Regions from separate parts of the Streptomyces sp. AMJ-169 genome, predicted to be linked through region 1. Evidence: riboswitches for the same ligand, from Rfam matches in the RefSeq annotation. Region 1 holds a riboswitch; the other holds the start of a gene.
What was found. A riboswitch is a leader RNA that binds a small molecule or an ion and turns the genes downstream of it on or off. The one in region 1 is predicted to bind S-adenosylmethionine.
Positions count from the first base shown of each region.

Region 2: linked by a shared signal. The riboswitch ahead of ACYUD3_RS17780 (aminotransferase class V-fold PLP-dependent enzyme) and the one ahead of thrC (threonine synthase) in region 1 are both predicted to bind S-adenosylmethionine.

Region 1 is NZ_JBVLTJ010000023.1:11,807-15,997, reverse strand. Features, by position in the region: gene ACYUD3_RS35920 (cold-shock protein) at 252-455, opposite strand; gene ACYUD3_RS35915 (MoaD/ThiS family protein) at 886-1,161, opposite strand; gene thrC (threonine synthase) at 1,158-2,453, opposite strand; SAM riboswitch class I at 2,472-2,615, opposite strand; gene ACYUD3_RS35905 (glucosyl-3-phosphoglycerate synthase) at 2,797-3,741, shown strand; gene ACYUD3_RS35900 (alpha,alpha-trehalose-phosphate synthase (UDP-forming)) at 3,904-4,191, shown strand, end outside.
Region 2 is NZ_JBVLTJ010000006.1:386,818-391,008, forward strand. Features, by position in the region: gene ACYUD3_RS17770 (rhomboid family intramembrane serine protease) at 64-801, shown strand; gene ACYUD3_RS17775 (Lrp/AsnC family transcriptional regulator) at 798-1,079, shown strand; gene ACYUD3_RS17780 (aminotransferase class V-fold PLP-dependent enzyme) at 1,100-2,443, opposite strand; SAM riboswitch class IV at 2,611-2,727, opposite strand; gene trpD (anthranilate phosphoribosyltransferase) at 2,805-3,869, opposite strand; gene qcrB (cytochrome bc1 complex cytochrome b subunit) at 4,037-4,191, opposite strand, start outside.

The DNA.
Region 1 (4,191 bases):
CCGCGACGGACGGCTCCCCGGCGCGGACGGTTCCTTGCCCCGCCCGGCCGCGAGCCTCACCGACTCGGTCCTTCGTAGCACTCTCACCTTCAGAGTGCTAACGCCAATGATTAGCACTCGACCCCCGAGAGTGCAAGACACCCTCCCCTCGCCCGGACCCCGGCGGACCCCCCGCGCGGGCACGTCGAAGGGCCCGCGTCCTGGACAGACGCGGGCCCTTCGACGTGCCGGAAACGGTGTACAGAAAATCTTCAGGCGGTGAGGCGAACCATGTCGGCCTGCGGGCCTTTCTGACCCTGCGAGATCTCGAACTCGACGCGCTGGCCCTCTTCGAGGGTGCGGTACCCGTCCATCTGAATCGCGCTGTAGTGGACGAAGACGTCCGCACCACCGTCGACCGCGATGAAGCCGTAGCCCTTCTCCGCGTTGAACCACTTGACGGTGCCCTGAGCCATGCCTAACTCCCCTATTACTGGCCCTTGCACAGATCCGCACTTCGCGGATCCGGGTCAGACCTCACCCCCCAATGACTGGGGGCGTGCGCCGGAACGCGTCGACCGCCGCTGAATGTATCCGCCCCACTGCCGTCCGCAACAGGTCAATCCGACGAGAATTCTGGACGGATCCGATCCGGAATGTGGTGAGAATTCCACTGAATTCAGGGCAATCCGGGCCGGGCAAAGGCCGCGAATGCCGCACCCGCGACAGCCACTTTGGCTATTTCTTATCGGGCGCTCACCGGGAGAGCCAAGGCGCGTTACCCAACCTTACAGCGCCTAACCACACAGAATTGCCCCCTCCGTTTCGAACCAGGAGAGGGCAATTCGATGAACATTCAGTAATGGCAGTTACCGACGGTTACTACCCGTTGGTAACGACATTAAGTCAGCCACCCGCGACGGCCGGGATGATCGAGACCCCGGCGCCGTCCGGCGTCGCCGTCTCAAGACCCTGCTCGAACCGCACGTCGTCGTCGTTGACGTACACGTTCACGAACCGCCGCAGCTTGCCCTGGTCGTCCAGGACCCGCGCCGCGATCCCCGTGTGGTTCTTCTCCAGGTCGGCGATGACCTCCCCGAGGGTCCCGCCCTCGGCGCTCACCTCGGCGACGCCGCCGGTGTACGTACGCAGGATGGTCGGGATACGAACGGTCACGCTCATGCGAGGCCAGCCTCTCGGAAGGAGTCCAGGGTCGGACGGATGGTCGCGGTCAGACCGGTGCCGGCCACCGCGTCGAGGGTCTTGAGCCCGTCACCGGTGTTGAGGACGACGGTCGTCAGCGCCGGGTCGAGGAGCCCGTTCTCGATCAACTTGCGAGTGACCCCTACGGTCACGCCCCCGGCGGTCTCCGCGAAGATCCCCTCGGTCCGCGCCAGCACCTTGATCGCGTCCACGATCTCCGCGTCGGTGACGTCCTCGACCGCGCCCCCGGTCCGCCGCGCGATGTCGAGCACGTACGGCCCGTCCGCCGGATTCCCGATGGCCAGCGACTTGGCGATGGTGTCCGGCTTCTGCGGCCGGACGACGTCGTGCCCCGCCTTGTACGCGACGGAGACGGGCGAGCACCCCTCGGCCTGCGCCCCGAAGATCTTGTACGGCTTGTCCGCGACCAGCCCCAGCTTGATCAGCTCCTGGAGCCCCTTGTCGATCTTCGTGAGCTGCGAGCCGGAGGCGATGGGGACGACGAGCTGGTCGGGCAGCTCCCAGCCCAGCTGCTCGGCGATCTCGTACGCGAGCGTCTTGGAGCCCTCGGCGTAGTAGGGCCGCAGGTTGACGTTGACGAACCCCCAGCCCTCGCCCGCCGAGTCGCCGATCAGCTCCGAACAGAAGCGGTTGACGTCGTCGTAGTTGCCCTCGATGCCGACCAGCTGACCGCCGTAGACGGCCGCCATGACGACCTTGCCCTGCTCCAGGTCGTGCGGGATGAACACGCAGGAGTTCAGGCCCGCGCGGGCGGCGGCGGCGCCGACGGCTCCGGCGAGGTTGCCGGTGGAGGAGCACGAGAGGGTGGTGAACCCGAACGCGCGCGCCGCTTCGAGCGCCTGTGCGACGACCCGGTCCTTGAAGGAGTGGGTCGGGTTGCCGGAGTCGTCCTTGATGAAGAGCCTGCCCTCGGCGACCCCGAGTTCCGCCGCGAGCCGGTCGGCGCGGACGAGCTTGGTCCAGCCCGGGTTCAGGTTCGGCTTGTCGGCGACGTCCGCGGGGACGGGCAGGAGGGGGGCGTAACGCCAGATGTTGGCCGGCCCGGCGGCGATGCGGGCCCGCAGTTCCTCGGCGTCGTAGGCGGAGAAGTCGTAGGCGATCTCCAGCGGGCCGAAGCACTCTTCGCAGGCGAAGGACGGGCCGAGGGGGACGCGGTGGCCGCATTCGCGGCAGCTGAGGGCGGAGGCAGGTCCGAGGTCGACGGTCTTCTCTGTACCGGTCCGCTGCTCGGCGATGGTCTGCACAGCCATGGGAGGGGAGGCCCTTTCTCCTCATCTTCCTCACGACGCATCTCGCCGTGAGACGGATTTGGCACCTTCCCTAGCCGGGAGCCTCGGCGCGCGTGCGCGAGACCGGCTGGAGGGTTGCCGGGGCTTCATCGGGCCGTATCCCTCTGCCCCTCTGGATGAGCGGTATGAAGTTGTCGAACGCAGGCTGAGCGGTATGAACATACGATCCGCGACCGTCGACATGCGATGGTCACCAGCGTTGTTCAAGACTGTAACCGAAGCACAGGACAGTTGAGATAGTCGTCCGAACCGCGAGATGGATCACACGTCGCAGTGTGACCGTGACAGTGAGGAGCCGCTGACTGTGCTGCAAGAAGTCGAGCGCTGGCTGGCGACCCGTACATGGTCGTTGTCCGACCGCCCCCTGCACCGCGTCCTCGCGGCGAAGCGGGCGGCAGGGCTGTCGGTGTCGGTGGTCCTGCCCGCGCTGAACGAGGAGTCGACGGTAGGGGACATCGTCTCGATAATCCGGCACGACTTGATGCGGCAGGTGCCCCTCGTCGACGAACTCGTCGTCCTCGACTCCGGCTCGACCGACCGCACGGCGGAGGTGGCGGCGCGGGCCGGCGCGCGGGTGGTCGCGCGCGACTCGGTCCTCCCCCGCATCCCCACGGTCCGGGGCAAGGGCGAGGTCCTGTGGCGCTCACTCTTCGTGACCAGCGGTGATGTGGTCTGCTTCATCGACGCGGACCTGCGGGACTTCTCCTCCGACTTCGTGACGGGCATCGTGGGCCCCCTGCTGACCGACCCCGGGGTGTCCCTGGTGAAGGGCATGTACGACCGCCCCCTCGCCGGCGCGGCGGGCCAGGGCGGCCGGGTCACGGAACTGATGGCCCGCCCGCTGCTGAACATGCACTGGCCTCAACTGGCGGGTTTCGTCCAGCCGTTGGGCGGCGAGTACGCGGCAAGGCGCAGCCTCCTGGAACGGCTCCCGTTCCCGGTCGGCTACGGCGTGGAACTGGGAATGCTGGTGGACGCACTGCACTTGGTGGGCCTCGACTCGCTGGCCCAGGTGGACGTAGGCGTGAGGAAACACCGCCACCAGGACGGCCAGGCCCTGGGAAGGATGTCGGCGGAAATTTATCGGACCGCTCAACTCCGGCTGGCGAGGGGCCACTTGATCCGCCCGTCGCTGACCCAGTTCGAGCGGGGCGAGGCGGGGTTCGAGGCGCGGACGTATTCGGTGGACACGGAGGAGAGGCCGCCGGTGCTGGAGATCGAGGAGTACGCGGAGCGGAAGGCGGCGTAAGGACTGGCGTGAGGCTGACGGACCTCAGGGGGCGCGGGGCTGTGCCGAGGTGCGGCTCCGCCGGGTGGGCGCCGACCAGCCGCCTCCGAGCCGCACCCCGCAACGGCAGCGGCCCCCGGTTTCCTGGTTTGAGCGCCGCAGGCCCTGGCTAGGTTCAGGCGTATGGCTGCTTCCGCTGTGCTGGTCGCCTCCAATCGGGGACCCGTCTCGTACGACCTGCTGGACGACGGCTCGCTCAGTGCCCGGCGCGGCGGCGGGGGCCTGGTCTCCGGGCTCTCCGCCATCGGTCCCGAGGCCGGCGCCCTGTGGGTCTGCTCCGCCCTCTCCGAGGCCGACCGCACCGCCGTACGGCGCGGGGTCCGCGAACCCGGCACCCTCATGCTCGACATCCCGGCCGACGTGCACGCCGACGCCTACAACGGCATCGCCAACTCGGTCCTCTGGTTCGTG
Region 2 (4,191 bases), on a different contig from region 1:
CGTCCGTCCGGAGCGGCGAGGCGACCTGGGGGTATTCGTGCGATTACGTCATGCTCTGTAGTCATGATCGGCGACTGGAGAGCGGCGGCGGGCAGGGCGGTCACCCGGCCCGCGGCGCCGGTGACGTACGGACTGATCGCGGCGTGCTGCCTGGTCTTCGTGATCGGCCCGGCGTCGGGCCTCAATCCCGGGTACGGCCGCGGGGACGCGCTGCTCACGGCGCAGCAGGCCTACTTCCACCGCTGGGGCGTCGTGCCGGACGAACTCTTCGAGGGCTCCGCGCGGGCCGCGCTGACCCCGCTGACCGCGCTGTTCGTGCACGGGAGCTGGGTGCATCTGCTGGGGAACATGCTCTTCCTCTACGTCTTCGGGGCGCTGGCCGAGGAGCGCGTGGGACGGCTGGAGTTCGGCCTCTTCTACACCGGGTGCGGCTGCCTCGCCCTGCTGGGGTACGCCGCCGCCAACGCGTCGTCCGCGCAGTCCCTCGTGGGGGCGTCGGGGGCGATCTCGGCGGTCCTCGGAGCGTTTCTGTATCTGTTCCCCAGGGCCCGCGTCACCAGTCTCCTGCCGTTCCTGTTCTTTCTCCCGTTGCGCTTCCCCGCCTGGCTCGTGCTGCCGTTCTGGGCGGCCCTCCAGTGGATCGCCGCCGGACGCGCCACCGGGGACGGCCCTGGGGTCGCCTATCTGGCCCACGTCGTGGGCTTCTTCCTGGGCTTCGGCTACGCGTGGGCGCGTTTTCGCCGTACGACTACAGTTGGGGCCGCCCCAGCACCCGCCCCCGAGGGAGAGCAGCAGCCGTGATCACCGCGATCGTCCTGATCAAGACCAGCGTGGACCGGATTCCGGAGATCGCGGAGCGGATCGCTTCGCTGGAGAGCGTGAGCGAGGTGTTCTCGGTGACCGGGACGTACGACCTCATCGCGATGGTCCGGGTGCGCGAGCACGAGGAGCTGGCCGACGTCATCCCCGGGAAGATCAGCAGGATTCCCGGGGTGGAGGCGACGGACACGCACGTGGCGTTCCGGACGTACTCGCAGCACGACCTGGAGGCGGCGTTCGCGATCGGGCTGGACTCTTAAGCTTTCAAGCCGCCGCGGTCTCAAGAAGCCGGCACGCAGCGGCCGTTCTCCGTGCGGTACGTCCAGCGCGCCCCGTTCGCGACCAGCTCCCGCACCGCCGTCACGAACCGCTCGACGTGCTCGTCCGGCGTCCCCGCGCCGAAGCTGACGCGGAGCGCGTTCAGGGACGTCGACTCGCCGCACTCGCCCGCCGGTGCGGCGTTCGCGCCCAGCAGGGTGTGCACCAGCGGGTGGGCGCAGAACAGGCCGTCGCGGACGCCGATGCCGTACTCGGCGGAGAGGGCGGCGGCGAAGTGGGAGCTGTTCCAGCCGTCGACGACGAAGGAGATGACGCCGACGCGGGGGGCGTCGTCGCCGAAGAGGGACAGGACGCGGACCTCGGGCACGGCGGCGAGGCCGTCGCGGACGGCGGCGATCAGCTGGCGCTCACGGGCGACCAGGCGGTCGAAGCCGGCCTCGGTGAGCGCCTCGCAGGCGGAGGCGACCGCGTAGGCGCCGATCACGTTCGGGGACCCCGCCTCGTGCCGGGCGGCGCTGTCGTGCCACTCGACCTCCACTCCCCCGTCGGCCCGCCGCCCCACGGTCCGGCTCGCCCCGCCGCCCGCGAGGTACGGCTCCGCCGCGCGCAGCCAGTCCGCGCGGCCGGCCAGGACCCCGGCGCCGAAGGGGGCGTACAGCTTGTGCCCGGAGAAGGCGACCCAGTCGACGTCCAGGTCGCGCACGCTCACCGGGTGGTGCGGGGCGAGCTGGGCGGCGTCCAGGACGATCCGGGCGCCGTGCGCGTGCGCGGTCGCCGCGAGTTCGCGGACCGGCCACAGCTCGCCGGTGACGTTGGAGGCGCCGGTGACGCACAGCAGCGCCGGGCCGTCCGTGTCCCGCGCGGCGAGCGCCCGCGCGAACGTCTCGACCGCCTGCTCCGGGGTGCGGGGCGCGTCCAGGCAGGTGACCTGGGCGTCCTTCCAGGGGAGCAGGGAGGCGTGGTGCTCGGTCTCGAAGACGTACACCTGGCAGTCCGCCGGGACCGCCCTGGCCAGCAGGTTCAGGGAGTCGGTGGTGGAGCGGGTGAAGACCAGGTCGTCGTCCTCGCGGCAGTCCAGGAACCGCGCGACCGTCCTGCGGGCGTTCTCGAAGAGGTCGGTGGACAGCTGCGAGAGGTAGCCGGCGCCGCGGTGGACGCTGCCGTAGTAGGGGGCGTACGCGGCGACGTCGTCCCACACCCGCTTCAGCGCCGGGGCGCTGGCGGCGTAGTCGAGGGCCGCATAAGTGACCTCGCCGCCGGTGACCAGCGGGACGGTGACATCTGCCCCCAGAACGGCCAGGGGGGCACAAAGCGACGGGGCGGGGGCAAGGGTGGGCGCAGACATGGCGAAGCTCCGTGAGGAAGGGCAGGACAAACCGAGGGGAGCCCCGGGAAGGGAGTCCTGCTGAGGGGGAGAGAAGAGGGTGCGCGGAGGCGGGGCTCTTCGGCCCTATCGCATTCGCTTGCTCACGGAAGGCTCCTCGACGACCAGGACCCCTGGGTGTCGGGAGGGGCCCGCGCTTGCCGTGGACCTCGCTGCCCACGGCCTGGTCTTCACCCGGGGCACCCCGCCACGGACGGAGGGTTGCCGGACAGTCGGCCGGGGCCTCATGACTGTCACTCATGACCTGGTGCAAGAAAGTACGTGAAGTGATCGCCGCCCCGCAACCCGTGTCCGGATCGCGGGACAGCGCCCATAAGAAGCCCTACTTGTTGGTCGCCGCCACCCAGCGCTCCAGCACCCGCTTCGCCGCCCCCGAGTCGATCGACTCGGCCGCCTTCGCCATCCCGGCGGACAGCTGCTCGGCGAGGGAGGCGTCCGTCGGGTCCAGCGCGACCAGCGCCGCCGCCGAGTTGAGCAGCACCGCGTCCCGCACCGCCCCCCTCTCCCCGTCCAGCAGCCTGCGCGCGACCTCCGCGTTGTACGCCGGGTCGCCGCCCCGCAGCGCCTCCACGGGGACCAGCTCCAGGCCCACCGAACGCGGGTCGAAGCTCTCCTCGGTGACCTTGCCGTCGCGGACCGTCCAGACCCGGGACGTCGACGTCGTCGTCAGCTCGTCGAGGCCGTCGTCGCCCCGGAAGACCAGCGACGAGTTGCCCCGGTCGGCGAGGACGCCCGCGATGATCGGGGCCAGGCGGGGGTCGGCGACGCCGATCGCCTGGGACTTCACCCGCGCGGGGTTGGTCAGCGGGCCGAGCGCGTTGAAGACCGTACGGATGCCCAACTGGCCGCGCGCGGCGGCCACATGGCGCAGCGCCGGGTGGAACTTCACCGCGAAGCAGAACGTGATCCCGGCCTCCTCCGCGACCTGCGCCACCCGCCGGGGGGTGAGGTCCAGGTTGACGCCCAGCTTCTCCAGGACGTCCGAGGAGCCCGACGCCGAAGACGCGGCCCGGTTGCCGTGCTTGACGACCTTCGCGCCGGTGCCGGCCACCACCAGCGCCGACATCGTGGAGATGTTCACCGTCCGCGCGCCGTCGCCGCCGGTCCCGACGATGTCGACGGTACGGCCGCTCACCTCGATGGTGTTGGCGTGCTCGTACATCGCGCGGACGACGCCGGTGATCTCCTCCACCGTCTCGCCCTTGGCCCGCAGCGCCACCACGAACCCGGCGATCTGCGCGTCCGTCGCCTCGCCGCGCATGATGCGGTCCATCGCCCACGCGGTCGCGTCCGCGCTCTGGTCCTGGCCGGACAGGAGGGCGTTCAGTACCTCGGGCCAGGAACGGGCCGCCGCGGTGTCGCCTCCGGCGGGGGTCACAGCGCTCATACGGCCGCTCCTGAATGTCGTCGAGAATGTCGCGTATGCATCGGGTGCATTTGCAGCACCCACCCTATCCAGCCAGAAGCATGACGAAGGCCCCGTCCTCCCCCAAGCTCCAAAGAGCAGGGGGGACCCCCAGCGGACGAGGCCTTTGTGTGGCGACAGACTATGGATCAGTGGTGGCCGTGGCCGCTCGTGATCTCCTTGTACTCATCGGCGGTCGGCTTCGCGATCTGCGACTCCTCGCCGTAGTAGGCCTCGCTGAGCTTGGCGCGCAGCTTCTCCGCGCCCTTCACCTTGCGCTGGACGCCGTTCTCGTCGGTGCCCG